4 regions of the Nocardia sp. XZ_19_369 genome follow, and region 4 is predicted to be linked to each of the others. Evidence: riboswitches for the same ligand, from Rfam matches in the RefSeq annotation. Region 4 holds a riboswitch; each other region holds the start of a gene.
The links. A riboswitch is a leader RNA that binds a small molecule or an ion and turns the genes downstream of it on or off. The one in region 4 is predicted to bind cobalamin.

Region 1 (7,589 bases), on a different contig from region 4:
GGCGTCGTCGACCTGGGGTTGAATGCTGGAGGCGGGGACCAGGTTCCACTGTTCGAGTTGCTTGCGGATCTGCTCGGCGGCGTCGATGTTGAGGGGGCCGCTGGTCCACATGGCGTAGGGGAGGTTGAGGAAGCGGCCCTCGGTGACGGCGCGGAGTTGGTTGATGCCGGGCTTGGCACGGAGGGCCTCGACCTTCTGGGCGAAGGTCTGCGGCGGGTAGTCGACGAACATGATGGCGTCCGGGTCGGCGGCGGCCAGGCGCTCCCAGGAGACCCTGGTCCAGGTGTCGGCCACGTCGCTGAGCGCATTGTGACCACCGGCGGCGTCCAGGATCGCCTGGGGCGCACCGAAACTGCCGCTGGACATGAGGGAATCGGTGGCGCTGTCGAACAGGAAGATGGTCGGCTTGCGCTCGGCCTGCGGTGCGGCGGTCAGCGCGGCCAGGCGTCGATCCAGGTCGGCGGTCACCTCGGTGGCGCGGTCGGCGCGGCCGGTGATGGCGCCGAGGTTGGTGAGATCGGTGCGCAGCGCCGTCCACGGCTCGACGATGCCGCGCGGGCGTTCACCATTGCGCTGGCGGCAGCTCTCGGTGAGGGTGTAGGCCGCGATCCCGGCCTTGCTCAACGACTCCGGGGTCAGGTTCTTGGCTTCGTCATAGCCGTAGCTCCAGCCCGCGACCATCACGTCGGGTCCCTGCGCGAGCACGGTCTCGCGTGAAGGGTATTCGGGCGCAACAGACTTCAGCTGATCGACAACCGGTCCGTAGTGCCTGCGCAACGTATCGGTGTCGCGCTGCACACTCGACACCGCGACCACCTGATCCTGCGCTCCGAGTGCGAGCGCCATCGAGATCAGATTCCCGTCGTTGACGAACATTCGTTGCGCGGGAGCCGGAAACCGCACGTCCACATCGCAATTCCGGATCGTGAGATCCCCGGACGCCGTGTTCTCCGCACTGCATCCGGCCACCGTCGCGGCCAGTGTGACCGCAACCAACATTCGCAGAGTGTGCTTCATAGATTCGCCTCTCAAGGTATTCAACGGTTCGAGTTCATAGCGTCGCCTCGCGGGGCGTGATCAACAGGTGGGGTTCGCCGGTGTCGGGATGGGGGACGCGGAGGGCGCGGACGCCGAACACCGCGTCGACCACCTCGGGAGCCAGGGCGACGGTCGGCGCGGCGAGGGAGTGGGCGGTGCCGTTGTGTAGCACCAGGATTCGGTCGCAGTAGCGGTCCGCCAGGGTCAGATCGTGCAGCGCCATGATGACGGTTCGTTGCAGGGTGCGCGTCAGCGCGAGGAGTTCGAGTCGGTGGGTGATGTCCAGGTGATTCGTCGGTTCGTCCAGCAGCAGCACCGGGGTGTTCTGCACGAGCGCGCGGGCGAGCAGCACTCGTTGGCGTTCACCGCCGGAGAGTCGATGCACCGGTCGGTCGGCGAATCCGGTGAGATCCACCGTGGCCAACGCCTCTTGGACAGCCTGCTGTTCGAGCGGCGAGCCGGCACCCCATGGCGGCAGGTACGGGGTGAGTCCCAGCGCCACCACCTCGCCGGCGCGCAGGTCAGCCGGTGGGCGCTCGTCCTGTGCGACCATCGCAACCGTGCGGGCCCGCCGGCGCGACGACATCGCGTGCAGCACTTCGCCATCCACCGTTACCCGACCACGCACCGGCCGCCGCACCCCCGCGAGAGTCTGCAACAGCGTCGACTTCCCTGCGCCGTTCGGTCCGACGATCCCGATCGTCTCGCCGGGCTGGATCGCGAAGCTCACGTCGGAGACCACGGTCCGGCGCCCAGCTGCGCATGCGAGCCCGTGCACTTTCAATGCTCCAGCGTTACCAGTGGTTTCGACGCTGTCGCGCGCAGAGCTAGTGGTGCTGGTGATGGCGATGTTGTTACCGCTCATGACTCTCCGAACCGATAACGCCGTCGCCCCATCAGAATCAGGAAGGTGGGGGCGCCGATGAGTCCGGTCAGCACGCCGACGGGGATCTCGATGGGGCGAACCACGATTCGAGTGGCGGCATCGGCCACGACGAGGAACAGCGCACCGCAGAGCGCACAGGCGGGTAACAGATTGCGGTGACGCGGACCGACCAGCAGACGGGCCGCGTGCGGGACAACCAGCCCGACGAAGCCGATACCACCGGAGACCGCCACGAGCACGCCGACCAGCACCGCGAGCAACACGAACAGCGCAATGCGGAGCTCTTTGACGGGAACGCCCAGTGAGGCGGCGGTATCGCCGCCGACGGTCAGCGCGTCGAGCCAGCCACTCGCACCTAGCAGCGCGACAGCCGCGACCACTACCACGCTCAGCGGCAACGCGATTCGCGTCCAGTCGGCGCCCGCGAGGCTGCCGAGCAACCAGAACAGCACCGCCTGGGCGTGCGAAGGATCCGGACGACGGAAGATGAGGTAGCTGCTCAACGCGGCGAACCCGGAGCTGAGCACGGTGCCGGTGAGCACCAGCCGCAACGGCGTCAGCCCGCCCTGCAGCACCGCGATCAGGAACACCAGCCCCGCCGCGACGAACGCACCGACCAGCGCCCCACCGGACAACGCCCACACCCCGGCCCCGGCGAACAACCCGGAGGTGATGACCGCAGCCGCGCCGACCCCCGCACCTGACGAAACCCCGAGCAGGTACGGGTCGGCCAGCGGATTACGCACCAGGGTCTGCATGGCCGCGCCCGCCAGCGCCAGCCCCGCGCCGACGATCGCGGCGAGCACAGTTCGCGGCACCCGCAGCTGCCACACGATGGTGTCCAAGCCGAAGTCGGTCGGCGCCTGCCCGGTCACCCGGTGTTGCAGCACCGTCAATACCGAAGAGACGGGCAAGGTTTCCGCGCCGAAGCCGGTGGCGAGAATCATCGCGCAGATCAGTAAGGCCCCGAGGGCAGGGAAGATGATCGCCGCACGGACACGAGTCATGCCGCCACCCCGCCAGCGCTGGGTTCCGGCATGCGCCGAGCGCGCATGATTCGGTGGTGCTCCACAGGCAAGTCGCGGCCTCTCCAGAGTTGTCCCGGCAGGGGAGGTCTGACTTTCGCCGTGAGGGCGATCACAGTGGCGCGACCGTTCCGGAATTACACCGGATTCCCGCACCCGCCGAGGTTGACGGCAGGACTCTACCGTTCGGTCGGGTTCGCGGCGCCGCGGGGGCAAGGTGTGGAATGGCGACAGTCCACATTCTTTACCTACAGTGGGACAGATGTCGCCGTTCGATGACCGGCACCCGTCCACTGTCGCGGACTGGGACGACGCGCGACGCAAAGCCCGGCTACGGGACACCAGCCTGTGGCACGAGTGGAAGACGTTGCGCCGGACCAGGTCCGCGGTGCTGCGGGTGGTCGTACTGCTGGCCGCCGTACTGGTCGTCTTCGCCCAGTACCTCACCTACGACGTAGAACCCGAACAGGTACGACTCGCCCGCACCGACCCCGCGATCCTGCCCGTCGCCGCCCCGGCCGATCCCGAAGACTGGGACACGGTGGTGGTCGACATGGTCGGGCTCGGCGGCCTGGACGCCAGCGCGACCGCCGCCGCCCTGCCCGCGCTGCGCGGGATGGGCGTGGTCTGGGCCATCCGCTACGACAACGAAGGTATCGACACCAAGGTCATCGCCGACCTGATCGTGCGCGCCACCGAGCTGTCCGGCTTGAAGAACATCGTGCTGGTCGGGCACAGCATGGGCGGGGTGATCGCGTTGGAGGTCGCCAAACACATCCACCTCGACAGCGACCGCCACCTGGCCGGGGTGATCCTGGACTGCACGCCGGTGGACCTGAACGCGGTCCGCCCGGAGAGCCGCGGCCGCGGCGAGGACATGGTGCGCTGGATGCGCTGGCTGCCCGGCGCGCGAGAAAGCCGCCTGCTGCGGCTGGCCGTGGAAACCTATGCGCGCCGCGACCGTTTCGTCTCGTACGGCGGCGATGGCCGACCGCCCGGCATCCGCTTCGGCCGGCTGCGTGTGGTGATGGGCGAGGTGTTGCGGGAGAAGATCTTTTCGCGCAACGCGGCGAGCAACGGGCTGATCGAGGTGCAGTTCACCGCGATCGTGGCGGGCGGCGCGACCAATGATCTGAAGGCGCTGGCCGCGCCGGTGGACGGAAAGCCGCGCCCCGCCATCGTTTTCATCCGTCCGCGCGACCCGAGCCGGGACCGGGTGGTCGATGTCGAGTACTCGCACCAGGTGTTGATCGAGCAGGCCGGCGGCGTGGACGGCACGCTCTCGGTGGTGCAGGCGCGAAACACCGGGCATGCCAATCCGATGCAGCGCCCGGTCGAGTACAACACGGTGATCGACCAGCAGATCCTGCCGTTCATCCAGCAGTACCAGGAGCAGGTCCGGGCGCAGACGACGGCGGCGGCACCGCGCTGAGCAGTTCGAACCAGCATGAGACAAACGGTGTTCGGGCCGGATTTGTCTTGTTTGAATCCCTGCATGTACCGACCACGCACGTTTCTGTTCGGCCGCCAAGGCCGCACCACCGCCGCATTGCTCGCCGTGGCAACCGTTGCGACCCTCGGACTCACCGGCTGCGCGAACAACGACAAGCCGGTCGGTCCCGTCGCCGCGGACACGCCGCTACCCGTTGACGTTCCGGCAGGCACCAAGCTGATCGTCGCCGACCAGTCCGAGCGCCTGCAGTCGGTGCTGCGGATCTCCGGTGAGCTGGACAAGCTGCCGTTCCAGGTCGAGTTCGCCAATTTCGTCGGCGGACCGGCCATTCTCGAAGCCTTCCGCGCCGAGGCCGCCGACGTGGCGCAGGTGGGCGATGTGCCGCCGATCCACGCGTTGATCGCCGGGCAGGACGTGCCGATCGTCGCCGCGTACCAAACCAGCCCGACCGCACTGAAACTAGCGGTGGCGCCGGGCAAGTCGGTGAGCACGCTGACCGACCTGAAGGGCAAGAAGATCGCCTACGCCGAGGGCACCGCCCAGCAGGCTGCGGTGCTGCGCGCGCTGGACAAGGCCGGACTGAAACCCGGTGACGTGCAATTGATCCGGCTGCAGCTGGCCGAGTTCCTCGACGCCGTGCGCACCGCGCAGGTGGACGTCGCGCCGCTGATCGAGCCGAATGTGACTCGGCTGCTGCGTACTCCGGGTGCGTCGCTGATCCCGGACGCGCAGACCGAAGGCATCTACGGCGGGCTCGGCTATCTGTATGCCCGCCGCGCGGTGGTGCAGGATCCCGCCAAGGCCGCCGCGACCCGCGCCCTCGTCGGCGCGTTCGTGCGGGCCAACCAGTGGGTCAACACCCATCAGGACGAGTGGGCGCGCAGGTATTACGTGGACAACCAGAAGGTCGGTCCCGAGGACGCCAAGCGCATCGTGGACTCGCTGGGCACCTTCACCTTCCCGCATCTGGATCAACAGCTGGTCGACCGGCAGCAGGCCACCATCGACGCCATCGCCGAGGCCGGCGAGCTGCCGAAGAAGGTGCAGGCGGCCAACGGCTTCGACCTGCGCTACGACGCCGCGATCACCGAGGCGGTCACCGCCAGCGGTGCCGCGTTCGCCCCGAAGGAACGCTGATGGCCACCTTGGACGCCGGAGTATGGAACAAGTTCGGGCGCAGTGCCGCACCGGCGCGCGAACTCGCCAAGCGCAAGCCGACCCGGCCCCGGCTCGGCCCCGGTCGGCCGATCCCGTTCGGCGCCGCCGTCGGACCTACGCTGCTGATCGCCGCGTGGGTGCTCGGATCCGCCTCCGGCACAATGGATCCGGAGACCCTGCCGGCGCCGTGGACGGTCGCCCAGACCGCCGGTGACCTGCTCGCCGACGGCAGGCTGCAATCCAACCTGCTCACCTCGGTGCAGCGCGCCGGTTACGGCCTGGTCCTCGGTGTCGCCGTCGGGCTGGTCCTCGCACTCGTCGCGGGCTTGAGCCGGATCGGTGAAGCGCTGGTGGACGGCCCGATTCAGATCAAGCGCGCTATTCCGACGCTCGCGCTGATCCCGCTGTTCATCGTGTGGTTCGGCATCGGCGAGGAGATGAAGCTGCTCGTCATCACGACCAGCGTGGCCATCCCGATCTATCTGAACACCCACGCCTACCTGCGCAGCGTCGACGCCAGGTACGTGGAACTCGCACAGACGGTAGGACTTTCGCGCTGGGGCTTCATCCGCCGCATCGCGCTGCCCGGTTCGCTGCCCGGCTTCTTCCTCGGACTTCGCCTCGCGGTGACCATCGCCTGGCTGGCCCTGGTGGTGGTGGAACAGGTCAATGCCACCAGCGGCATCGGCTACCTGATGACCCAGGCCCGCACCTACGGCCAAATCGACGTGATCGTGGTCGGGCTCGTGATCTACGGCCTGCTCGGACTTTTCGGTGATCTCGCCGTGCGTGCGGTGGAAAGGAAGGCGCTGTCATGGCGACAGACATTGGGGGACTGAACGTAGTCCGGACGCGCGCGTTGCGTCGCGGATTCGGCGAGCGGGTCGTGCTGCGCGACATCGATCTCGACATCGCGCGCGGGGAATTCGTTGCCCTGCTCGGTCGTAGCGGTTCCGGAAAGAGCACCCTGCTCCGTGCGCTGGCGGAACTGGACTACGACGTGCCCGGCTCGGGCGAACTGACGGTTCCGGCCGAACGTGCGGTGGTGTTCCAGGATTCCCGGCTGCTGCCGTGGATCCGGGTGCTCGACAACGTGATTCTCGGTCTGCGCGGGACCGGTGCCGCCGAGCGTGGGCGGGCCGCACTCGCCGAGGTTGGCCTGGCGGGCCGCGAAAAAGCGTGGCCCAGAGAGCTTTCCGGCGGCGAACAGCAACGCGTCGCGCTGGCCCGTTCGCTGGTGCGGGAGCCGGAACTGCTGCTGGCCGACGAACCGTTCGGCGCGCTGGACGCGCTCACCCGGATCAGGATGCATGTGCTGCTGCAAGACCTGTGCGCGCGGCACAAGCCGGCCGTCCTGCTGGTCACCCACGATGTCGACGAGGCGCTGCTGCTCGCCGACCGCGTCCTCGTGCTCGACGAGGGACGGATCGCCCTCGACCAGCGGATCGATCTGGAACGTCCACGCAGGCACGGTGATCCGGCCTTCATCCGACACCGCGCCCTGCTGCTGGCCAGCCTCGGCGTCGGCGCCGACGACCTCCACGAAGAAGAGAAGCAAGCCTCATGAGTACTCCGCGTCAGCTCAGCCTCAACGCGTTCATCTACCCGTCCGGCCACCACGAGGCCGCCTGGCGGCATCCCGACAGTCAGCCCGGCCGGATCTACGACGTGGACTACTACCAGCAGATCGGTCGCACCGCCGAGGCCGCGAAGCTGGACGCGGTGTTCTTCGCCGACGGACCGGCGCTGCGCACCAACGTCAAGCACAACGCGGGCTCCGGATTGGAGCCGATCACCCTGCTCACCGCCATCGCCACGGCGACAACACATCTCGGCCTGATCGCCACCGCCTCGACCACCTACTACGAGCCCTACAACCTGGCCAGGCTGTTCTCCACGCTGGACCACATCTCCCGCGGCCGGGCGGGCTGGAACATCGTCACCACCGGCACCGACCTCGCCGCGGCCAACTTCGGCCTCGACAAGCACCCCGACCACGCCGAACGTTACGCGCGGGCAAGGGAATTCG
Region 2 (7,589 bases), on a different contig from region 4:
CTTCGGCATGATTCGATTATGAATGACCAGTCAGTCATAAACAAGTGTGCAGTTCAGCCCTCTCCGCGAACACGAAGGGGGCTGAACTTCACAAAGCCGGAGCGATCAGCGCACAGCCGTCGCAGCGGCCACCATGTTCCGCAGTGACGCCGCCACCTCGGCCTGCCCACGGGTCTTCAGCCCGCAGTCCGGATTGACCCACAGCCGTTCGGCGGGAACGGCTTTCAGCGCCGCACGCAAGGACGTGGTGATCTCCTCGACGCTGGGCACCCTGGGCGAGTGGATGTCGTACACGCCCGGCCCGACACCCAGGTCGAAGCCCGCCGCGTTGAGGTCGTCGAGCACCTCCATCCGGGAGCGCGCCGCCTCGATCGAGGTCACGTCGGCGTCCAGTCCGGCGATCGCGTCGATCACCTCGCCGAACTCCGAGTAGCAGAGGTGGGTGTGCACCTGGGTGGCGTCCGAGACGCCGGAGGTGGCGATCCGGAACGCCTGCACCGACCAGTCGAGGTAGGCCTGCTGGTCGATCTTGCGCAGCGGCAGCAACTCCCGCAGCGCCGGCTCGTCCACCTGGATGATGCGGATACCCGCGGCCTGCAGGTCCACCGTCTCGTCCCGGATGGCCAGCGCGACCTGCCGTGCCGAATCGCCGAGCGGCTGGTCGTCGCGCACGAACGACCAGGCGAGGATGGTGACCGGCCCGGTGAGCATGCCCTTCACCGGCTTGTCGGTGAGCGACTGCGCGTAGCTGATCCAGTCGACGGTCATCGGCGCGGGCCGGGTCACGTCGCCGAACAGGATCGGCGGTCGCACGCAGCGCGAACCGTAGGACTGCACCCAGCCCTGCTCGGTGGCGGCGAAGCCGTCGAGCTGTTCGGCGAAGTACTGCACCATGTCGTTGCGCTCCGGCTCGCCGTGCACCAGCACGTCGAGGCCCAGCTTCTCCTGCAGCGCAATGACATCGGCGACCTCGGCGCGCATCCGGCGGATGTACTCGGCCTCGTCGATCTCGCCCTTGCGGAACGCGGCCCTGGCCAACCGGATCGCCGAGGTCTGCGGGTACGAGCCGATGGTCGTGGTCGGCAGCGGCGGCAGGTGCAGCCGTTCCTGTTGCAGCGCACGGCGTTCCTCGGCGGGCGCACGCCTGCTGGCGTCCGGGCCGAGCGCCGCCAACCTGGCCCGCACCTGGGCGTCGTTCAGCCGGGGGTCGGACTGCCGCGTCGCCAATGCCGCACGCACGTCGGCCAATTCGGCGCTGATCGCCTCGGTGCCCTCGGTCAGCGCGGTCGCCAGCAGCCGAACCTCGGCCACCTTCTCCGTGCCGAACGCCAGCCAGGATCGCAGCCGGTCGTCCAGCCCGGTCTCCGCGGCGAGCGTGTACGGCACGTGCAGCAGCGAGCACGAGGTCGAGACCGCCACCGACGCAGCGCTACCCAGCAGGGTGCCCAGGGTGGACAGTGCCTGGTCGAGATCGGCTCGCCAGACGTTGCGGCCGTCGACCACGCCGGCCACCAGCAGCTTGCCCGCCAGGGCCGGAACGCCCACCACATCGGAAACGCCGGTGCCTGCGGTGAAGTCGAGCGCGATGCCCTCGATGTCGGTGCCAGCCAGCGCGGTCAGTGCCGCGTCGGGATGGCCGAAGTAGGTCGCCACCAGGATCGCGGGGCGCTGCGACGACGCGGACAGGTCGGTGTAAGTGCTACGGACCAGGTCGATTTCGTCGTGGGTGAGGTCGGTGACCAGCGCAGGCTCATCGATCTGCACCCAGCCGACCCCTGCCTCGGCCAGCAGCCGGAGCAACTCGCGATACAGCGGGACGAGTTCGGTGAGCCGGTCCAACGGCGCACCGCCGGTGGCCTTGGCCAGTTTCAGGAAGGTGATCGGCCCGACCACCACCGGGCGCGCGTTCGCGCCGAGCTCGGCCGCCTCGCGCACCTCGTCCAGCAGCTTCGCCGGGTTCAGCGAAAACACGGTGTCCTGGCCGATTTCCGGCACCAGATAGTGGTAGTTGGTGTCGAACCACTTGGTCATCTCCAGCGGTTCCACCGTGTCGGTGCCGCGGGCGGCGGCGAAGTACCGGTCCAGTGGCTCGGCGATCCCGGCGACCCGCTGCGGCAGTGCGCCGAGCAGCTGGGCGGTGTCGAGCACCTGGTCGTAGTACGAGAAGGTGCCCACCGGGATCGAATCCAGGCCTGCCGCTTGTAATTCGGTGAGCTGGGCGTGGCGCAGCTCGCGCGCGACGGCGTGCAACCGGTCGGCGTCGATCTTGCCCGCCCAGTAGGCCTCGGTGGCCCGCTTGAGCTCGCGCCGCGGTCCGACCCTAGGTAGCCCGAGAACCGTTGCGGTGAACGGTGTCTGATTTACAACAGTCACGTTGTCTCTCCAGTGCTGGTGCCATTCGCGAGCGCAGCGAGCGATCATGCACGCAGCGCCCTTTGGCGAACGACGAAGTCGTAAGCCAACGCCATACGGGTTGCGCGGCTACCTCGATACGCCAGGAGATTCGACAGAACTAGAGCCCGACATATCAGTACTGGTAGAACCGCGCGCCCAGATCCACGAGGCGGTGGCCGCCGGATACGGCGTATCCGACACGGCTGGCAGGTCTTCGGACTCACAGGCACCGGCCTCGCGGCCGACCTACTGGCCGTCGCTTCCCGGGCATCGTGCCCAGTGCGTGTGACGGCGGTCGTTCCTGCTCACCGCTGCGGGACAGTCCCGGATTCCCACCGGGTTCCCTCTCGCCCGGCCACCCTTTCGGGGCGGTCGAACTCGACTCCGCTGCGCGACGACGGGGCTCCATCTCGTACGCGCCGCAGTGAACCAGCTGCACCTACGAGCATAGGGCGCGCGGCGCGGTGGTGGGCGGCCGGGCGGGGGAGCGGCGTCTTCGATCATTTGCCCATCACTGTTTGGTCATTTGACCAAGTCTGTGAGGAAGCCCACGGAACTCGGGTGTAGCCCCTCTTTCCGGAATGCGTTTAAGGTTGTCCCCTCGGGGGGAGGGCTCCCGCGTGGGGAAACGATTGCAGGAGTACGCGTGGTGACTGAACGGTCGGTATCGATCGTCATTCCAACCTACATCGGGACGGCCGACGGCCTGGATCTACTCGATGTCCAACTGGGCGCCTTGACGCGTCAAGATTATAGGGGGGAATTCGATGTCGTCATAGCCGACAACGGATCCCCGATCGATGTGAAACTCCATATCGAAACTCATCCGCTGCAAGGCCGCCTCGAACTACGCTATGTGGACGCGTCGGGGACCTCCGGTGCGGCATTTGCCCGTAATGTCGGCGCGACGCAAGCCGCCGGCACGATCCTGTTGTTCTGCGATCACGACGACCAGGCCCATTCCAATTGGATCAGCCGGATGGTCGCGTTCCTGGACGAGGGGTACGACCTGATTTGCTCTGCGGTCGAAGGTGATTCGCTCAACGCGGCCAATCCGCGCCACGTCGCCAACATCCCGACCCCCGACAAATTCCAGCCGACCGGCGTTTATGCACCTGTGATCATCGGGACCAGCATGGCGTGCCGGGCGGAGGTGTATCGGAAGCTGGGCGGCCAGGACACCAGCTACGCCGCCAACGAGGATCTCGAATTCGGCTGGCGGGCCCATCGCGAGGGATACCGTCTCGGATATCTGCCGGAGGCGCTCGTCGCCTATCGATACCGGCAGGGCTTCCGTCCCGGATATCGGCAGGGACGCAGCCGGGGCATCGGCCTCGCCCGGCTGAATGCGGAATTCCCGAACAATGGGTTGCCGGAAATTCACCTGCCGGAAGTCTTGTTACGCATGATTCGTCTGCCATTCACCCGTGGATTGGTTGCCGAGGAGCGCGGACTGATGATCGGCCTCGCCGTCGGTCAGTTCCGCGGCGGGCTCCGCCATCGCACGATGCACTGGATCTGACAGTGTGACGCGCGGATGAACGCATCTTCGCAACGCCGCCGGACGGCGTTGTGAAGATGCTTGCGAAGGGCCCTTCCGTGTCTGTGAGGCGGGTGGGTCCGGGTACCTTAGGCCAATGTTCACGAAAGTCTTGGTTGCCAATCGGGGCGAGATCGCCATCAGGGCCTTCCGCGCGGCCTACGAGCTCGGCGTTGGGACGGTGGCCGTCTTCCCGTACGAGGACCGCAACTCGGTCCATCGCACGAAGGCGGCCGAGTCCTACCAGATCGGTGAACAGGGGCACCCCGTCCGGGCGTACCTCTCGATCGACGCGATCGTCGACGCGGCCAAGTCGGCGGGCGCCGACGCCGTCTACCCGGGCTACGGCTTCCTGTCCGAGAACCCGGACCTGGCGGCGGCCTGCGCCCGCGAGGGCATCACCTTCATCGGCCCGTCCGCCGAGGTGCTCGAGCTCGCGGGCAACAAGGCGCGGGCCATCGCGGCGGCCAAGGCGGCCGGGCTGCCGGTGCTGCGGTCCAGCGCGCCGTCCGCCGACGTGGACGAGTTGCTCGCCGCGGCAGAGGAATTGGACTACCCGATCTTCGTCAAGGCGGTAGCGGGCGGCGGCGGGCGCGGCATGCGCCGGGTCGCCGACGCCGCGCACCTGCGCGAGTCCATCGAGGCCGCGTCGCGCGAGGCCGAGTCGGCGTTCGGCGACCCCACCGTCTTCCTCGAGCAGGCCGTGGTGAACCCGCGCCACATCGAGGTGCAGATCCTCGCCGACCAGCAGGGCAATGTGATGCACCTGTTCGAACGCGACTGTTCGGTGCAGCGCAGGCACCAGAAGGTGATCGAGCTCGCGCCCGCGCCGAACCTGGATCCCGCACTGCGCGACCGCATCTGCGCCGACGCGGTGGCCTTCGCCAAGGAGATCGGCTACAGCTGCGCGGGCACCGTCGAGTTCCTGCTCGACGAGCGCGGCAACCACGTGTTCATCGAGATGAACCCGCGCATCCAGGTCGAGCACACGGTGACCGAGGAGATCACCGACGTGGACCTGGTGCAGGCGCAGCTGCGCATCGCGGCGGGCGAGACCCTCGAACAGCTCGGCCTCAGCCAGGAGACCGTCAGCATCCGCGGCGCCGCGATGCAGTGCCGGATCACCACCGAGGACCCGGCCAACGGCTTCCGCCCCGACACCGGCCGGATCACCGCCTACCGGACCCCGGGCGGCGCGGGCATCCGGCTCGACGGCGGCGCCAACCTCGGCGCGGAGATCGGCGCCTACTTCGACTCGATGCTGGTGAAGCTCACCTGCCGCGGCCGCGATTTCGGCGCCGCGGTGTCGCGAGCCCAGCGTGCGCTCGCCGAGTTCCGAATTCGCGGCGTCACCACCAACATTCCGTTCCTGCTCGCGGTGCTCGACGACCCGGACTTCCAGGCGGGCCGGGTCACAACCTCGTTCATCGACGAGCGCCCGCAGCTGCTCAACCAGCGTGGTTCGGCCGACCGCGGCACCAAGATCCTCACCTATCTGGCCGACATCACCGTCAACAAGCCGCACGGCGAACGGCCGACCACGGTGTACCCGCACGACAAGCTGCCCCCGATCGACCTGACCGTCGCGCCGCCGGACGGCTCCCGGCAGCGCCTGCTCCGCCTCGGCCCGGACGGGTTCGCGCAGGATCTGCGCGCGCAGAAGGCGGTCGGCGTCACCGACACCACCTTCCGGGACGCGCACCAGTCCCTGCTGGCCACCCGGGTGCGCACCAACGGCCTGCTCGGCGTCGCCGGGCACGTGGCCAGGCTGACCCCGGAGCTGCTGTCCATCGAGGCCTGGGGCGGCGCGACTTACGATGTGGCGCTGCGCTTTCTGTACGAGGACCCGTGGGAGCGCCTCGCCGCGCTGCGCGAGGCGGTGCCGAACATCTGCCTGCAGATGCTGCTGCGCGGTCGCAACACCGTCGGCTACACGCCCTACCCGGAGCAGGTGACTCGCGCGTTCGTCTCCGAGGCGACCGCCACCGGCATCGACATCTTCCGCATCTTCGACGCGCTCAACAATGTCGACCAGATGCGCCCGGCCATCGACGCGGTGCGCGAAACCGGCACGGCCATAGCGGAAGTCGCGATGAGCTACACCGGCGACCTGTCCAACCCGGACGAAACGCTCTACACGCTGGACTACTACCTCGAGCTGGCCGAGCAGATGGTGGACGCGGGCGCGCACGTGCTCGCCATCAAGGACATGGCCGGGCTGCTCCGCGCCCCCGCGGCCGCCACCCTGGTCACCGCGCTGCGCAGCAACTTCGACCTGCCGGTGCACGTGCACACCCACGACACCCCCGGCGGTCAGCTGGCCACCTACCTGGCTGCCTGGCAGGCGGGCGCCGACGCGGTGGACGGTGCGAGCGCCGCGATGGCCGGAACCACCAGCCAGCCTGCGCTTTCCGCGATCGTCGCGGCCGCCGCGCACAGCGAGTACGACACCGGCCTGAACCTGCAGCACGTGTGCGACCTGGAGCCGTACTGGGAAGCGCTGCGAAAGGTGTACGCGCCCTTCGAGTCCGGGCTGCCCGCCCCGACCGGGCGGGTCTACACCCACGAGATCCCCGGCGGTCAGCTGTCGAACCTGCGCCAGCAGGCCATCGCCCTCGGCCTCGGCGATCGGTTCGAGGAAGTGGAAGCGAAATACGCTGCGGCGGACCGATTGCTGGGCCGTCTGGTGAAGGTGACCCCGTCGTCCAAGGTGGTCGGCGACCTGGCGCTGGCCTTGGTCGGCACCGGCGTCGACATCGAGGACTTCGCCGCCGACCCCGGCCGCTACGACATCCCCGACTCCGTAATCGGTTTCCTGCGTGGCGAACTCGGCACCCCGGCGGGTGGCTGGCCGGAACCGTTCCGCAGCCGCGCGCTGGCCGGGCGCGGCGAGGCGAAGCCGGAGACCCCGCTCACCGCCGAGGACGAAGCCGGGCTCGCGGGCACCTCGGCCGAGCGCCGCGCGACGCTGAACCGGCTGCTCTTCCCCGGCCCCACGGCCGAATTCAACGCGCACCGGGAAAAATACGGCGACACCATGGGCCTGTCGGCGAACCAGTTCTTCTACGGGCTGCGCCAAGGCGATGAACACCGGGTGCAGCTGGAGAAGGGCGTCACCCTGCTCATCGGCCTGGAGGCGATCTCCGAGCCGGACGAGCGCGGCATCCGCACGGTCATGTGCATCCTGAACGGCCAGTTGCGCCCCGTCGCTATCCGCGACCGGTCGATCGCCAGTGAGGTCCCGGCCGCGGAGAAGGCCGACAAGGGCAACGCGGGTCATATCGCCGCGCCGTTCGCCGGTGTGGTGACCCTGGCGGTGTCGGAAGGCGACGCGATCGCGGCCGGAGACACCGTCGGCACCATCGAGGCGATGAAGATGGAGGCCGCGATCACCGCGCCGCGAGCCGGCACCGTCGGCCGGGTCGCGATCGGTCCGGTGCAGCAGGTCGAGGGTGGCGATCTGCTGATCGAGCTGGCCGTGCGCGAGTCCGCGGGCGAATGACCAGGATCGTCGCCGGAACGGCGGGCGGGCGGCGGCTGCGGGTGCCGCCGGCCGGCACCCGTCCGACCTCCGACCGGGTGCGCGAGGCGCTGTTCAGCGCGCTCGACGCGCGCATCGACTTCGACGGCGTCCGGGTACTCGACCTCTACGCGG
Region 3 (7,589 bases), on a different contig from region 4:
CGCGCGGGCGGTCGCGTGTTTCGCCTACGGGCAACGGGTTCCGGTGGTCGACACCAATGTGCGCCGGGTGGTCGCCCGCGCCGTGCACGGGCGGGCCGAGGCCGGAAACCCGTCCTCGCGCGATCTGCCGGAGACCGAAGCCCTACTGCCGCAACAGATCGACCGCGCCGCGGTGTTCTCGGCCGCGCTGATGGAGCTGGGCGCGACCGTGTGCACCGCCCGCACACCGGACTGCACCCGCTGCCCGCTGCCGACCTGCGCGTGGGTCACCGCGGGCCGTCCGGTCTCCGAAATCGTCCGTCGCACACAGAAATACGAGGGCACCGACCGCCAAGCCCGCGGCCGCCTGCTCGACGTGCTCCGCGGCGCGACCGGTCCGGTGGAACGGGTACGGCTGGATCTGGCGTGGCCCCGCGACCCAGGCCAGCGGGCCCGCGCGCTGGACTCGCTGCTGGTCGACGGGCTGATCGAGCAGACCGTCGACGGCCTGTTCGCCCTCGCCGGCGAAGGCGGCAACGCCCCCTGACCGTGTGCGGCTGTGCTGAGCGCTACGGGTTGAGGACGCGGCGGAGGAAGCGTTCGACCTCGGCGCGGTAGTGCTCGGGTTGGTCGTCGTGCACGAGATGGGCTGCGCCCGTGACGAGTATGTGCTCGGCGTCGGGGTGGACTTCGGCCATCTGACGCATCTGGCCGGGCGGGGTGATGGTGTGCTCGCCCTCCAGTAGCAGGGCGGGCACGCGGATGGCGTGCCACTGCGGCCAGAAGTCGCGACTGCCCCATTCCTCGGAGATGTCGCGGAAGGTCGCGACCGAGCCGTGCAGCCGGTAGCCGTCCGGGCCGTGCTCGAACGAGTTGAGGAAGTACCGACCGGCGACCGGCCCGAAGAACTTCAGCACCGCCGCCGCGTCCGGAAACGGTTGCGGCCACGCCTCGATCATCGCCGCCCAGTTCGCCGCCGTGCGGCCGGTGAAATCCGGGGCGATGTCCTCGATCACCAGCGCGCGCACCCGCTCGGGGTGCGTCGCGGCGAAGACCCAGCCGTGCAGCGCGCCCATCGAATGCCCGATCACCACCATGGGCTCGGTGATGCCCGCGGTGGCGGCGGTCAGGTCGGCGACGAAGGCCTCGGTGGTCAGTTCGGCAGGCGCCGGTCTGCCGTGGCCCGCGGCATCGAAGGTGTAGACGTGGCCGTAGTCGCGCAGCCAGTCCAGTTGGTCGTGCCAGGTCCGGGCGCTGCCCATCAGCCCGTGCAGCAGCAGGATCGGCACCCCCGCTCCACCTTCGTCGTGCAACACCCCGCCGATTCTGCCGGGTCTGCGCGCGGCGTGCGCACTTCCCCCGGATACGGCCCATACCGAGCGGCCGCTCGCGGGTCGTATTGTCGAGGCCATGGCTGTTGTGAAGATCAACGCGATCGAGGTTCCCGAGGGCGCAGGCCCCGAGTTGGAGAAGCGGTTCGCCCACCGTGCGCACGCGGTCGAGGGTTCGCCCGGTTTCCTCGGCTTCCAGTTGCTCCGGCCGGTCGCCGGGGATAACCGGTACTTCGTTGTCACCCAGTGGGATTCGGAAGAGTCGTTCGCGGCCTGGCGGGACGGGCCCGCGCGCGAGGCGCACGCGGGTGAGCGGCAGAAGCCGGTCTCCACGGGTGCTTCGCTGCTCGAATTCGAGGTGGTCCTCGACGTGGCCGCGAAGCCCGCGAGCTGACGTAGTTCAGGGATGGCCGGGCGGGCTGACCTGCCCGGCGACTCGCCCGACGGCGGGGCGCGGTCCGCGCTGGTCATATTGACGTCGGGTGCCTCCAGGTGTCACAGTTCGAAGGACAAAACGCGAGGGTGATGCGGTAATCCGGTGCGATTCCGGAGCGGTCGCGCCACTGTGTTCCATGCATCGAGCTCCTGGGTGCCGGACAGCCAGACACCGGCACTCTCGCCCCCATTCGACGACGGGACGCTGAAAGCGCTGTGGAGGACGGATGTCCGACCTCGCGCATCCCTAGGAGGACTCGCATGGCCATCGCGCATTCGCCGAGCCGGGCAACCGATTCACTCGCCACTGTGCTCGTCACGGTAGGTGTCGTTCTTCTCGCATTGCTCACGCTGTACCTGGTCGGCTTCGACCAGGGCGTCATCTCGCGCAGCGGGATGTATCTGCATGAGCTGATGCACGACGGACGTCACCTGCTGGGGCTTCCGTGCCACTGAGCTCACCCACCCCGCCGACTCCGTCGGCTGCCGTCCCCCTGGTCGGTTCCCTCAAGACCCTTCTACTGCGCGGACTACTGGCAGGCTTGATCGCGGGCTTGCTGGCCGCATCGGTCGGCTACTTCGTCGGCGAGCCGAAGGTCGACGCCGCCATCGCCATCGAGGAAGCCGGTTCCGCCGCGGATCATCCGCACGGCGCGGAACCGGAGGCGAGCGGCGGACATTCGCACGGCGACGCGGAAGAACCACTGGTCAGCCGCGCCGGGCAGAAGGCGGGACAGTTCCTCGCCCTCGGCCTGGCCGGCCTGGCGCTCGGCGCGATCTTCGCCTCGGTCGCGCACTTCGCGCGGCGCTACACGACGTTCTCCGGGCCGAAACTCGCACTGGCGCTTGGTCTCGGTGGCTGGGCCGCGATCGTCGCGGTGCCGTTCTTCAAATACCCGGCGAACCCACCCGCGGTCGGCGATCCGGACACGATCAACCAGCGCACCCTGCTGTGGTTGGCGGCGGTGCTGCTCGGCCTGGTGGCGGTCGGTGTCGGCGTGTACGTCTACAAGGTGCTGCGCGGGCGGCTGAGCATGCTGCGGCTGATCGCCGGACTCGCCGCGTTAGTTCTCGTCACGGCGGTGGGCTACATCCTGCTGCCCGGCGTCGACGAGGTGAAGGCGGACTTCCCGGCCAGCCTGCTGTGGCAGTTCCGGGTGGCGTCGCTGGCGCAGACCGCGACGCTGTGGGCCTGCCTGGCCCTCGGCTTCGCCGCGCTCACCGAATTCGCCACGCGCACTGATACTCCGGTACGAGAGTCGATCGCTACCGCGGGCTGATCCGCATCCAGAAGAAGAGGGGCAGTGTCGGTGTCATGACCGACACCGCCCTTTCTCTTTGGCCCGCACCGCTTCGCTCGGGTGCGCCCGTCGAGCCGCCACGCGCCATCCGTATCGCCTACCTCGGCATGGTCGTCGCACTGCTCGCCGGGGTCGCCGAGGCGATTGTTCGGATTGCCGCACTGCTCGAACGCGAAGAGGTCGACGTGGCGAGCATGGCGACGGGTCTCGCCGTGCGGCTGGGCATCTATCTGGTGGTGCTGCTGGTCGCCATCCGGATGACGCACGGCGCCCGCTGGGCCCGGCTGGTACTGACCTTCGGGATCGGCGTGATCGGCCTGCTGTCACTGGTCATCGAACCGCTGGCCGCGCTGCTGTCCGCCGACAAGTTCGGCGACCTGTTCGCGAATATCACCGTCGAATCCGCGACCATCGGCCTGTTCCGCGTCATTCACATCGTCGCGGTCCTGGTCGCCATCCCCGCGATGTACCGCCCCGAAGCCCGTCGCTTCTTTCGCCGGGCCTGAGCATTTCGCATAATCACATGGCTTTCCGCACACCAGCCGGTGTGCGAAAAACCATGCGGCGGTGCGAGTGCCAACTACGCCAGGGCCGCGTCGAGCAGGATGTGGTCGACGCCCGCGAGGGCCTTGCTCACCGGGCAGCCCGCCTTGGCGGCCTCGGCCGCGGCGGCGAAGGCATCGGCGTCGATGCCGGAGACCTTGCCGCGGACGGTCAGCTTGATGCCCGAGATCCGGAAGCCACCGGCCGGGTCGGGGCCGAGGGTCACGTCGGCGGTGACGTCCAGGCTCTCCGGGGTGCCGCCCGCATTGCCGATCTGCGCCGAGAGCGCCATCGCGTAGCAGGACGAGTGCGCGGCCGCGATGAGCTCCTCCGGGCTGGTGGTCCCGTCGGCCTCGTCGGCGGAACGCTTGGGGAACGACACGTCGTACTTGCCGACCCCGGAACTGGCCAGCTCGACCTGCCCCGACCCCTCCTGAAGAGAGCCGGTCCAAGCGGTACGAGCGGTACGTGTAGGCATTAAAATCCTTTCGCTGGTAAGCAATTTCCGATGCAGCCCCCGAGCTTAGCCAGCCCGCCGCCCCACGTCTCGGGGTCAGACTAGAGCGCCGTATCAGCAACCTCAGCGACGCGGCGCACGATCGATCCGCTCGCGATCAGTGGCCTTGTCCACGCGAAACATGTTGCTGCGTCTGCGCTTCGGAGTCCTGCCTATTCCGGATTGGTGACCCGCGCCAGCACGATCCCGCCGAGGATCAGCGAGAGCGCGAGCACCCGCCCCGCACTGAGCGGGTCCTTGTGGACCACGATCCCGAGACCGATGGCCCCGATCGCGCCGATTCCGGTGAACACCGCGTACGCGGTACCGACGGGCAGGGTCTGCATGGCCCTGGACAGCAGATACACCGCGGTGGCGCCGAGCACGAAGCAGATCACGGTCGGCACCAGCCGGGTGAAGTTCTCCGTCGGCTTGATGCTCTGCGACCAGACGATCTCCACCAGACCCGCGATACCGAGCAGCACCCAGTTCATGTCAGTACTCCTTCGCGAGGGCGCGCGCGGTCTCCATGGCCAGCGCGTACGACTCGTCGTGCTTACCGCGCAGGTGTGCCAGCGCGGGATCCTGCCTGGCATTGGCCAGTTCCGCATTCACGAAAACGGTGTCCTGGACCGCGAAGTGGCCCGCGAAGAAGTCCCGCAGAAAACGCTCCTGATAGTCGAAGGCGGCCTTCGGTGCGCCAGGTGCGTACGCGCCGCCCCGGGCGGTCATCACGACGAAACGGCGGTGTCCCAAGGACATTCGAGGGAAGGTCACCTGATCCAGCCAGGCCTTGAGCGAGGCCGGAATCGAGTAGTTGTACATCGGGGTGCCGATCAGGATGACGTCCGCGGCCAGCACCTCGGCCAGCAGCGGCTCGATGATCGCCCACGCCGCGGCCTGCTCCGGTGTGCGCACCAACTCGCCGAGTCGGTCCAGGTCGGTGCGGTCCTGCGCGAGCACCGCATCGCACAGCTCGGTCCACGCCGCGTCGATGAACGGCACCGGCTCGGCGGCCAGGTCCCGGTAGCGGTAGCCGCCGTCCGGGTTCGCGGCGCGCCAGGCTTCGGCGAACGCCGTGCTCAGCTCCCGGCTGATCGAACGGGTACGGGCGCTCGCATCCAGGTGCAGCAGGTTGCTCATGGTCAGACCTCACTCTGTGGTTCATGTCGTCGATGCGGGCGTCGACCTTTGCCGACACCTCTGCATCAAATGGACAACATGTCCACTTGATGCAGAACCGACCATAACCACAAACGGACATGCTGTCCACTTACCCCGGAAACCGGTACAGTCAGCGGCATGACCAGCCACAGGGATCTGCTCACCGGGCAAGCGGCACCCCCCTCGGTCGTGCCCGAGCGCGCGGACGCGGCACGCAACCGGGCCAAGGTGCTGGCCGCGGCCGCCGAGCTGTTCGCCACCCGCGACCCGCGCACCGTCACCATGGACGACATCGCCAAGGCGGCGGGCGTCGGCCGCGGCACCCTGTACCGCCGCTACCCGGACACGAATTCGATCGCCGTCGCCCTGCTCGACGAACACGAGCGGGCACTGCAAGAGCAGTTGCTCGGCGGCCCGCCACCGCTCGGCCCCGGCGCGCCGCCCGCCGAACGGCTGGCCGCGTTCTACGCCGCGATGGTCGAATTGCTGGACGCACACGCGGATTTGGTACTCGGCGCGGAAACCAGTGGCGCGCGGTTCGCGACGGGCGCGTACGGGTTCTGGTACGCCCATGTGCGAGCACTGTTGGTGGCAGGCAAGATTCATGAACCCGATGCCCTCGTTGATTCACTTCTCGCACCCTTGGCGGCGGAGGTGTACCAGCAGCAACGCAGCCGAGGCCTGACCCCCGCGCAAATCGCCGACGCGCTGGGTCAGCTCGCCCGCTCCGTGCTCGGCTGACAGACGAAAGCCGTTGGTGGTTGTCCACCAACGGCTTTCGGTTCAGCGTCGCTCACACGAGATCGCGGCTGCGCATCAGCCACAGGGTCCCCGCCACGAAGACCACGATGTAGCCCCCGAGCACGATCAGCGCTTCGGTCCGCGAAAGGATGTCGAGCACACCGGGCGTCCCGGCCCCCACGGTCCGCATCGCACCGGCCAGCGAACCCGCGGCCGTACCGGGCAGGTGATCGGTGATCACCGCGATCGGCGCGAAGATGGCCGCGACACCGCGTAGCAGGTTCTCCACCACCAGCACCCAGACCAGCCCGAGGCCGACGGCCAGCGCGGGCCCGCGCGCGACAACCCCGATCAGTGCGCCCGCCAAGGTCCACATGCCCAGAATCGCGATGCCCGTAAGTATTCCGAGCGCCGACTGGTTCAGCGACGGCAGCGCGAGGGACTGCGACTGAGTCGCGCCGATCAGTGACGCCACCCCGATGTCCACCACGAACGCGGTGAGCACCAGCCCGACCACCACGGCAATCAGGCTCACCACCGCGCCGCCGACCGCACTGATCCGCGACGGCCCCTGGGTGAACACGGTTTTCCAAGTGCCCCAGCCGAATCCGCTGCCGGTGGTCAGCGCGCCGAGCACCAGCATCAGCGCACCACCGAACATCGCCATGCCCTGGGTGAACACCGCGGGCACCGCGGCGGGCAGCATCTGTTGCAGCAGCGCCTCTTTCGGCAGGCCGTTCGACATGCGGGTCGACTCGCCCGAGGTGTAGGCGAGATAGTTGAACAGGTAGGAAAACGTCAGGTTCAGCAGAATCCAGGTGCCCAGGACAATCCAGAATGCGGGCCACTTCCGCAGCCGCAGCGCCTCGGCCCTGGTGCTCGCCAACAGGTCTTTCACGGTCATTTCGCCACTTCCAGCTGAGTCATCTCGAAAAACACTTCTTCCAGGGACTTTTCGTCGATCCGCAGTTCCAACAGGTCAGCGCCCGCTTCGACGACCGCCCGCGCGACGGCGGGCGCGGTGCCAATCCCCGCCTCGATCCGGATGCCGCTCGCGGTCAGCATCGCGGCGCGTTCACCGACCACCGCCCGCACCGCGGGGAATGCCACTTCCAGCGGGTCGGCCCGCAGCAGCAGCGAGGAGCCGCCGCGCAGTTCGGCCACGGTCGACTCGACGAGCAGCTTGCCCTGCGCGATCACGCCCACCCGGTCGCAGATCTCCTGCACCTCGCTGAGCATGTGACTCGACAGCAGCACCGTGTGCCCGTCGCCGGCGAGAGTGGTGATCAGCTCCCGCATTTCGGCCATGCCCTGCGGGTCCAGGCCATTGGTCGGCTCGTCCAGGATCAGCAGATCGGGCATGCCGAGCAGCGCCGCACCGACCCCGAGTCGCTGCTTCATGCCGAGCGAGTAGGTGCGGAACTTGTCGTCGGCGCGATCGGCCAGGCCGACCCGGACCAGCGCATCCTCGACCGCCGGGTAGCCGATGCCGCGGTATTTCGCGAGCACCCGCAGGTTGTCCCGCCCGGATAGGTACGGGTAGAAGCCGGGCCCCTCGATGAGCACGCCGATCCGGCGGACCACCGCGGGGTCGCCCGG
Region 4 (7,589 bases):
AGGCGAAGGGTCTGGTCGCGGGCGGCGGGGGAGTCCATGCCGTGCAGTAGACGCAGCGGGCGACCGATCTGGCTGCCGATGCGATAGGACGGGTTCAGGGAGGTCCCAGGGTTCTGGAAGACCAGTTGAATGGCGCGACGGTGCTCGACGGTTCGCCGATCGACGCTGGGATGCAGTGGGGCGCCGTCGAGTTCGACCAGGCCGCGAGCAGGTGCGTGCAGGCCGGCCAGCGCTCGGACGACCGTGGTCTTGCCCGCGCCGGAACGGCCGGTGATGGCGAGGCACTCGCCGGGGTGCAGAGTGAAGGAGACGCCATCCACGACCGGGTGGGAGTTGCGGTGTGTCACGACGAGGCCTTCGACCCGGAGCGCCGGTGCGGCTCTCGGACGGAATGCGAGCGAAGGCGTTGGGGCGGTGGGCTTCTGGTCGTGGCACGGTCCGATCGCGACGAGCTTGCCCCGGTCCAGCTCCAGCACCTCGTCGATCAGCGGTGCGATGGCAGGCAGATCGTGGGTGATGACGAGCAGGGTGGTGCTGTCCTTGATCTTGTGCAGCGTCCGCAGCAACTGCTCGCGGGTCTGTGCGTCCAACCCGGTGGTCGGCTCGTCCAGCACCACGAGGGCGGGGTTGCCGAGCAGTGCCATCGCGAGCAGGACCCGCTGCTGCTGGCCGCCGGAGAGCTCGTGGGGGAAGCGCCGCCGGAACTCACGATCATCGGGCAGATCCACTTCGCGTAAGGCATGGGCGACCGGGTCAGTATCGAATGTGCCGCGTAGACGGGCGATTTCGCGCAGGGCGGTGCAGATGCGCATGGCCGGATTCAAACCGGTCGACGGGTCCTGCGGCACATAGCCGACGGTGCGACCGGCCCCGCCGAGGCCGACGGTGCCCGAGGCCGTCAGCCCGGCGGGCAGCGCGCCGAGCACCGCCAACGCGAAGGTGGTCTTGCCCGCTCCGGAAGGACCGATCACGGCCAGGCCGCGCCCTGACGGCAGACGCAGCGAAATATCTTCCAGTACAACGCTTCCTGAAGCATCGCGAACCGTGAGTCCGTCGACCGTCAGGCCATCCGCCGTAGAAACCGCCGAAACGCCCGACGCCGCCGGGCGATTCACCTCGAAGGCCCGGTCGGTGACCATATTGACCGACACCACCAGCACCATGATCAACAGCGCCGGCGCGAGCACCGCCCACGGCTGCACGCCGAAACCCGGCCGATTCTCGGTGATCATGAGCGCCCAGTCGGGGGAGGGCGGGCGAAGTCCGAGGCCGAGGAAGCCGCTGACCGCGACCATCGAAATGCTCGCCGACATCCGCACTCCCGCATCGGCCAGCACCACCGATCGCAGATTCGGCAGCACCTCGACCACCGCGAGCCGCCACAGCGGTTCCCCTCTGGCCCGGGCCGATTCGACGTACCCGGTGGAAGCGAGTTCCAGCACGCAGGTGCGGACGATCCGGATGATCCAGGGCACCGAGGCCAGCGCCGCGGTCACCACGATCGCGACCGGACCGGCCCCCAGCGCGGTCGCGATCACCGCGAGCATCAGGAACCACGGCACGACGACGATCGCGTCGACCGGGAGCATGATCCAGCGGTCCAGTCCGCGGCGCAGACCCGCGAGCAAACCCAGCCCCAGGCCGAGCGCGTACGCGACGACCAGCACGAGCCCGGCGAGCGACAGCAGCGGCAGGCCGCCGTGCAGTACCCGCGACAGCACATCCCGGCCGACCACATCGGTGCCGAAGAGATGGCGCCCCGTCGGCGGCTGGAACGGTGGCGCGACCACCGCGGTCGGCGCGTACGGCGCGAACACCGGACCGAGCAGCACGAGAAGCAGCACCAGTGCGGTGACCAGCAGCCAGCCGGAGCGAATCCGGCGTCGCGCCCTCATGCTCGCTCCGTCAGCGCCAGCTGGCGGGCCCGCGGACTCACCAGCAGGGTCAGCAGATCGGCGATCAGGTAGATCGCGATCCCGACGGCCGCCATCAGTACTGCGGCCGACTGGACGAAGGGAAAGTCGCGAGCCGAGATGGCGCGCAACAGTTCCTGCGACAACCCCGGATAGTTGAACAGCGTCTCCACCACCGCGACACCGCCGATCAACCCGACGACCGAACCGGCGAGCGGATAGATCGACGCGGATACCGCATTGGGCGCGACATGCCGCAGCAGCAGCCGCAGTCCACCGATGCCGTTGAGCCGGGCCGTCCGAATGTAGTTGCCCGCCATGACTTCCGCGGTCTGCGCCCGCACCATCCGCACCGGATGCGGTGCCAGCCCGATCAACAGACAGGTCACCGGCAGCACCAGGATCTCCGGCCGCTGCCACGCGCTCATGCCGGTCGGCAATAGGGAGACAGCTGGCAACAGGTGCAGCGACAGCGACACCGTCGCCACCAGCAGCACACCGAACACGAAGGACGGCACCGACTCCGCCGCGAGCGCGACCGCACTGATCACCCGATCGGTCCGGGTCCCGGCGCGGACTCCCGCCACCAGTCCGAGCGCGAGCGCCAGCGGGATCAGCAGCGCGGCGGTGAGCAGCGCGAGGGTGACACTGTTGGTCGCGCGGCCGAGCAGGACATCGCTCACCGGGCGCCCCGAGATCAGCGAATGGCCGAGATCGCCCTGGAGAAAAGCGAACAGCCACTCGGCGAAGCGCACCGGTGCGGGCCGGTCCAGCCCGAGCTCGGCGCGCAACGCGGTCAACTGCTCCGGCGCGGGGTCGCCGCCACCGTCGCGCGACAGCAGCACCGTGGCCGCATCCGAGTCCAGTGCTTCGAACAACCAGAAGACCACGAGCGCGACGGCGAACAGCACACCGATCCCACCGCCGACACGCCGTGCGATATAGGCGATCACGGCGCTGCTACGTCGCCAACCAGGTGGTGGCGTAGTTCGCCCAGTCGTCGGTGCCGGGCACCCCGCTGCGTACGCCGCGCACATGGTTCTTCGCCGCGTCGGGACGTTTGGCGAAGCTGTGCAGGATGTATCCGCCCTCGTTCCAGAGTTCTTCCTGGAGTTCGTGATACAGCGTGCGGCGGCGTTGCGGGTCCATCGCGGCGCGCGCCTCGGCGAACTTCGCGTCCCACCCAGGCCGCCGCCAGCCGGTGCCGTTGCTGGGTGAGGTGCTGGTCATGGTCTGGCCGTAGAAGTAATCGAGACTGTAGTTCCACCAACCGATGTGCGACAGCGGTGCTTTACCGCTGACCTGGGAGAAGTAGGTGTCCGCGGGCACCGATTCGAGCCGGATGTTGATCCCGGCAGCCTTCGCGTGCTCGGCGAACAATGTCGCGGAGTCGAGCATGCCCGGCGAGCCGTCGGCGGTCGGCAGCGTGACCGTCAGATTCTCTTTGCCCGCCTCCCGCAACAGCTCTCGCGCGCGCTGCGGGTCATAGGTCCGCTGCGGCAGACCGTCGTGGTAGAAGGGCGTACCCTTGCCGTAGACGTCGTTGCCGATCTCGGCGTAGCCGTAATACACGGAATCGACCATGGCCTGGCGGTTCACGGCGAGACGCATGGCCTGCCGGACCCGCACGTCGTCGAACGGCGGTGTGTCCACCCGCATCTGGAACGCGCCCATCAGGCCGGCGGGCGGGACCACCACGGTCGTACCGGGGTCGCGCTCCAGGGTGCGCGCTTGCAAGTACGAGATCTCGTGCACCACATCGGCTTCCCCGGACAGGAAGGCATTGACCCGTGCCTCGGTCTCCGCGATCTGGATGATCTCCACCTCGTCGAGCAGGGGCCGTCCGTCCCAGTATCGGTCGTTGCGCCGCAACAGTGTTCGGTCGCCGGGCGACCACCGCTGCAAGGCGAACGGACCGGTGCCCACCGGCAGCGATGATCCATCGATGGTGCCGGTGCCCTCCTTCACGATGTAGCAGTACCAGCCCGCCAGCACCGAACCGAAGTCGGCCAGCGGCGTTTTCATCGTCACCAGCACACCGAGATCGCCGTCGGCGCGGGTGCGCGACATGTCGATGTTGGCCAGATCGCCGGACGACTTCTTGGCGGGGTCGAGCATCCGCTCGAAACTCCACAGCACATCCCGCGCCGTCAACGGCGAGCCGTCGCTGAACACCACGCCACGGCGCAGCGTGATCCGCCACTGGCTGCCGTCGGCATTGGGCTCCAACGACTCCGCCAGCCGATAGCGCAACGTCAGGTCGTTGTTGTAGGCGACGAGCTTGTCCCACACGTTCTTCGACACCGCGCCACCCGCCGAACTACCGGCCTCGTGCGGATCGAGCACGTCCGCGCTCGCCGACCGCCCCGCGATCACCGACCGCAGGCGTCCGCCCGCTCGCGGTGGTCCATCCGGCGCCGCTGGGCCGCCTTCGGTGCCGCAACCCGCGAGCAGGCCGCCCAGCGCGAGCGCACCCGCGCTCCCGAGCAGAAAGGAACGGCGACCGAGCCCGGGCCGCACCGCTGTGTACTTGTCCATTGCCATCCTCGTGGGTGAGTTCCCGGTACCACGGCGCAGGTATCCTGGCTCCCGGATCAACGCTCCCCGCCGGTCTTCCAGCCTGGGTAGGCCGTGACCATGAATCGGCGGATCGCTCCTCGGTGACAGTTGCGGGACAGCCCCGGATTCGCACCGGTGTTCCCTACGCCGGATTCAGACCATACCGTCTGCTATTCCTGACGCCGACGAGCAGCCGGATTGCGGTACGTTCGGGTATCCGGGATACGCCGGTCGGCAACCCTGGATGATAGGCGGATGCTCCCCACCGACCAGCTGGCTCAGGCAGACCGTCGCCCAGCGGTGATCGACACGCCCCTCGGCACCGTCGAGTTCTCCGTCACGCTCGCGGCGGATGTGCTACCGGCGGAGTCGAATACCCTGTGGCGCTTGGCGAATGGTTCCCATCTGCATCGCTGGCGGCACCGGACCGCAACGGTCGATCTGCTGATCGGCGGCATCGATGTCAAGCCCTGGGACGACGGCCCACCGGTCCCCGTGTGGGCCGGAATCTGGCAGGTGCAGGCGCGCGCCGAGGTGTCCGGACTGGTCGTCTCGGCCGCGCTGACCGACCTGCCCGCCGATGCGTACGGCGGCCAGGACTCCGGCGAATGCCTCGCGGCGGTGAGTGTCGAGAACGAGCACTTCATGGTGTCGATCGGCGGCCCGGATGCGGAGCTGCTCGCAATGCAGGCCGCGGACGGTCGGCTGATGCCCGTCAGGTGGGCGCGGCTGTTGTCGACCGGCTCGGACGACAGCACCGATTACGGTGTGCGATATGCAGATCCGGCCGGAATCGCGTGGCATCTCCCCGGCTTGGCCGCAGGGGAAGTGGCCCGGCTGTGCATCGCGTCCGCTTGGTGTCCCCGCGACGACGACCGACCCGCAGCCTGGTATGCGGTCGATATCCCGCTCGACACCGCCTACCTCCACCTCATTGCCGAGTCGACCTGATCGGCCGCACCGCGTTTACCGAATCCGCTGCGGCGCAGCAATACCGGTGTCAGCAGGAACAGTCCGGCAGCGAGTACCGCGACGGCCAGCATGGCACCGCGCAGCCCGACGGCGTCGGCCCAGAGTCCGACATAGACCGGCCCGAGCAGGAATCCGAGGTAGGACACCATCGTGACGATCGATGTCGCGCGGCCGCGGCGGGCCTCGTCGACGTTGCGCGAGACCACGGCCAGCAGCGTCGGGAACAGCACCGCGGTCCCGGCCGCGGCCACCGCGAGACCGGCTGCGGCGACGAAAAGTGTTGGCGCCGAGGCGATGAGGACGGTGCCGACCGCGGTGGCCGCAGCTCCGGCGAGTAGTACGGTGCGGGACATATCGGCCCGCACGCCGCCGACGGCGAACCGCGTGAGCGCGACCGTGCCCGCGAACACGGCGGGCGCGACCGCGCTCGATCCCGGCCCGGTGTGCAGTTCGGCCTCGGCGAAGACCGCGCTCCAACTCTGATGCGCGTTCTCGCTGGCGAAGGCCAGCGCGCCGAGTGCCCCGATGAGTACGAAAGGAGCGATCCGCCATCGGTGGGAGTCGGCGAAATCTGTTGCGGTGCAGTCCTCGTAGTCCTCCGGTATGTCGCGGCCCGGCAGCATCCGGAACGTGGCGGCACCGGTCACCATCGAGGCGATGGCGACCACGACAAAGGGGACCGCGAGCGGAAGTTCGGCCGCGGCAGCCAATCCGGTGGCAAGACTGCCGAGCACCACCAGGCTGGAGAACGCGCCATGGGCCCGGGTGATGACGGGGCGACTCGCGCTCCGCTCCGCCCGTCCGGCCACCGCGTTGATGGCCACGTCGGCCGCTCCGCTGGTCGCCCCGACGAACGCCAGCCCGATGCACAGGCTCACCAGATCCCGGGCGGTCAGCGCCAATCCGGCACCCACGCCACCCAGCGCGCCGATGGCCACCGACGCGACCCGCAATCCCCATCGATCCAACGCTCGACCCGCCAGCAGCATCGCGGGCAGCGCGCCCGCACCGACGAACAGCAAGGCGAACCCGAGTTGGCCTGCGCCGAGGCCGGATTGCTTGGCCACCCGTGGCACGGACGCGCCCCAGATTCCCCAGAACGAGCCGAAGGCCGCGAACGCCACATAAGCCGAGGTGATCAGCGGGCGCGGCGAGTCGGCGGGTTGTCGAGCCATGTGTGTAACGATACACAATTATGCTGAGCCGATGGTTTCCTCTGCCGGATCGAAGCGGGTGACGCTCGCGCAGGTGGCCGAGCGGGCCGGAGTGTCGGTGATGACCGCCTCCTATGCCTACAACCGGCCGAGCCGGGTCTCCGAGCAGGCTCGTGCGAAGGTGCTGGCGGCGGCGAACGAACTGGGTTACGCCGGACCCGACCCGAGTGCCCGCTCGCTGCGCCGCGGCAGCACCGGCACGCTCGGCGTCGTGCTCGGCGAGCAGCTGAGCTACGCGTTCGACGATCCGCAGGCGGTGTCGTTTCTGGCCGGAATCGCCGATGTGTGTGCCGAACGTGGTTACGGCATAACGATTCTGCCGATCACGGGCGCCGCCGACGATCCGCAGCGGATCCAGCGTGCGGCGGTCGACGGGTTCATCGTGTGGACCACCACCGACGACGACCCGATCCTGCCCGCCGTGCAGGCGACCAAGCGTCCCGCGGTGGTGCACGGCGGACCGGCGGTGCCCGGATCGGGTCTGGTCACCATCGACAACCGGGCGGCGGCGCAGGCGGTGGGTGCCGTCGCGTTCGCGGGCGCCGAGCGTGCCGCGGTGCTGAGTTTCCCATTGTCCAGGCAGCGAGTCGGCGCGATAACGCCTGGCACGGGCATTGCGGACGTCTCGTTCCCAGTGACGCGGCAGCGGCTCGAGGGGTATCGGCAGGCGGCCGAGCAGGCCGGCATTGCTTGGGCCGAGGTGACCGTCGCGGTGTGTACGCGTAACGACGCGGACGAGGCGGAACGCGTCGCGACCACGCTTCTGACCTCCGCCGAACCGCCCGACGCGATCGCGGCGATGAGCGACGAACTCGCGGCGGGCGTCGTCCGCGCCGCCCGTGCGCTCGGTCGCGCCATCCCCGGCGAACTCGCCGTAACCGGGTGGGACGATGCCGCCGTGGCCGCGCGGCTCGACCTCACCACCGTCGCG

Region 1: it holds a riboswitch for cobalamin, as region 4 does, so the genes downstream of both, IBX18_RS20875 (iron ABC transporter permease) here and IBX18_RS32800 (ABC transporter substrate-binding protein) in region 4, are expected to answer to the same signal.
Region 2: it holds a riboswitch for cobalamin, as region 4 does, so the genes downstream of both, metE (5-methyltetrahydropteroyltriglutamate--homocysteine S-methyltransferase) here and IBX18_RS32800 (ABC transporter substrate-binding protein) in region 4, are expected to answer to the same signal.
Region 3: it holds a riboswitch for cobalamin, as region 4 does, so the genes downstream of both, IBX18_RS11670 (CbtB-domain containing protein) here and IBX18_RS32800 (ABC transporter substrate-binding protein) in region 4, are expected to answer to the same signal.

What each region holds. Positions count from the first base shown of each region.
Region 1 covers NZ_JACVED010000005.1:428,055-435,643, forward strand. The annotation lists gene IBX18_RS20865 (ABC transporter substrate-binding protein) at 1-1,017, opposite strand, end outside; gene IBX18_RS20870 (ABC transporter ATP-binding protein) at 1,052-1,768, opposite strand; gene IBX18_RS20875 (iron ABC transporter permease) at 1,900-2,931, opposite strand; cobalamin riboswitch at 3,015-3,146, opposite strand; gene IBX18_RS20880 (alpha/beta fold hydrolase) at 3,212-4,381, shown strand; gene IBX18_RS20885 (ABC transporter substrate-binding protein) at 4,445-5,539, shown strand; gene IBX18_RS20890 (ABC transporter permease) at 5,539-6,399, shown strand; gene IBX18_RS20895 (ABC transporter ATP-binding protein) at 6,375-7,127, shown strand; gene IBX18_RS20900 (LLM class flavin-dependent oxidoreductase) at 7,124-7,589, shown strand, end outside.
Region 2 covers NZ_JACVED010000004.1:468,400-475,988, forward strand. The annotation lists gene IBX18_RS17470 (TetR/AcrR family transcriptional regulator) at 1-9, opposite strand, end outside; gene metE (5-methyltetrahydropteroyltriglutamate--homocysteine S-methyltransferase) at 106-2,421, opposite strand; cobalamin riboswitch at 2,603-2,742, opposite strand; gene IBX18_RS17480 (glycosyltransferase family 2 protein) at 3,041-3,916, shown strand; gene IBX18_RS17485 (pyruvate carboxylase) at 4,032-7,436, shown strand; gene rsmD (16S rRNA (guanine(966)-N(2))-methyltransferase RsmD) at 7,433-7,589, shown strand, end outside.
Region 3 covers NZ_JACVED010000003.1:4,114-11,702, reverse strand. The annotation lists gene IBX18_RS11685 (A/G-specific adenine glycosylase) at 1-526, shown strand, start outside; gene IBX18_RS11680 (alpha/beta fold hydrolase) at 549-1,295, opposite strand; gene mhuD (mycobilin-forming heme oxygenase MhuD) at 1,390-1,704, shown strand; cobalamin riboswitch at 1,776-1,941, shown strand; gene IBX18_RS11670 (CbtB-domain containing protein) at 2,007-2,201, shown strand; gene IBX18_RS11665 (CbtA family protein) at 2,192-3,025, shown strand; gene IBX18_RS11660 (hypothetical protein) at 3,061-3,552, shown strand; gene IBX18_RS11655 (OsmC family peroxiredoxin) at 3,627-4,067, opposite strand; gene IBX18_RS11650 (multidrug efflux SMR transporter) at 4,259-4,579, opposite strand; gene IBX18_RS11645 (FMN-dependent NADH-azoreductase) at 4,581-5,228, opposite strand; gene IBX18_RS11640 (TetR/AcrR family transcriptional regulator) at 5,388-5,990, shown strand; gene IBX18_RS11635 (ABC transporter permease) at 6,043-6,894, opposite strand; gene IBX18_RS11630 (ABC transporter ATP-binding protein) at 6,891-7,589, opposite strand, start outside.
Region 4 covers NZ_JACVED010000009.1:494,699-502,287, reverse strand. The annotation lists gene IBX18_RS32810 (ATP-binding cassette domain-containing protein) at 1-1,895, opposite strand, end outside; gene IBX18_RS32805 (ABC transporter permease) at 1,892-2,866, opposite strand; gene IBX18_RS32800 (ABC transporter substrate-binding protein) at 2,874-4,451, opposite strand; cobalamin riboswitch at 4,468-4,672, opposite strand; gene IBX18_RS32795 (hypothetical protein) at 4,728-5,423, shown strand; gene IBX18_RS32790 (MFS transporter) at 5,393-6,619, opposite strand; gene IBX18_RS32785 (LacI family DNA-binding transcriptional regulator) at 6,651-7,589, shown strand, end outside.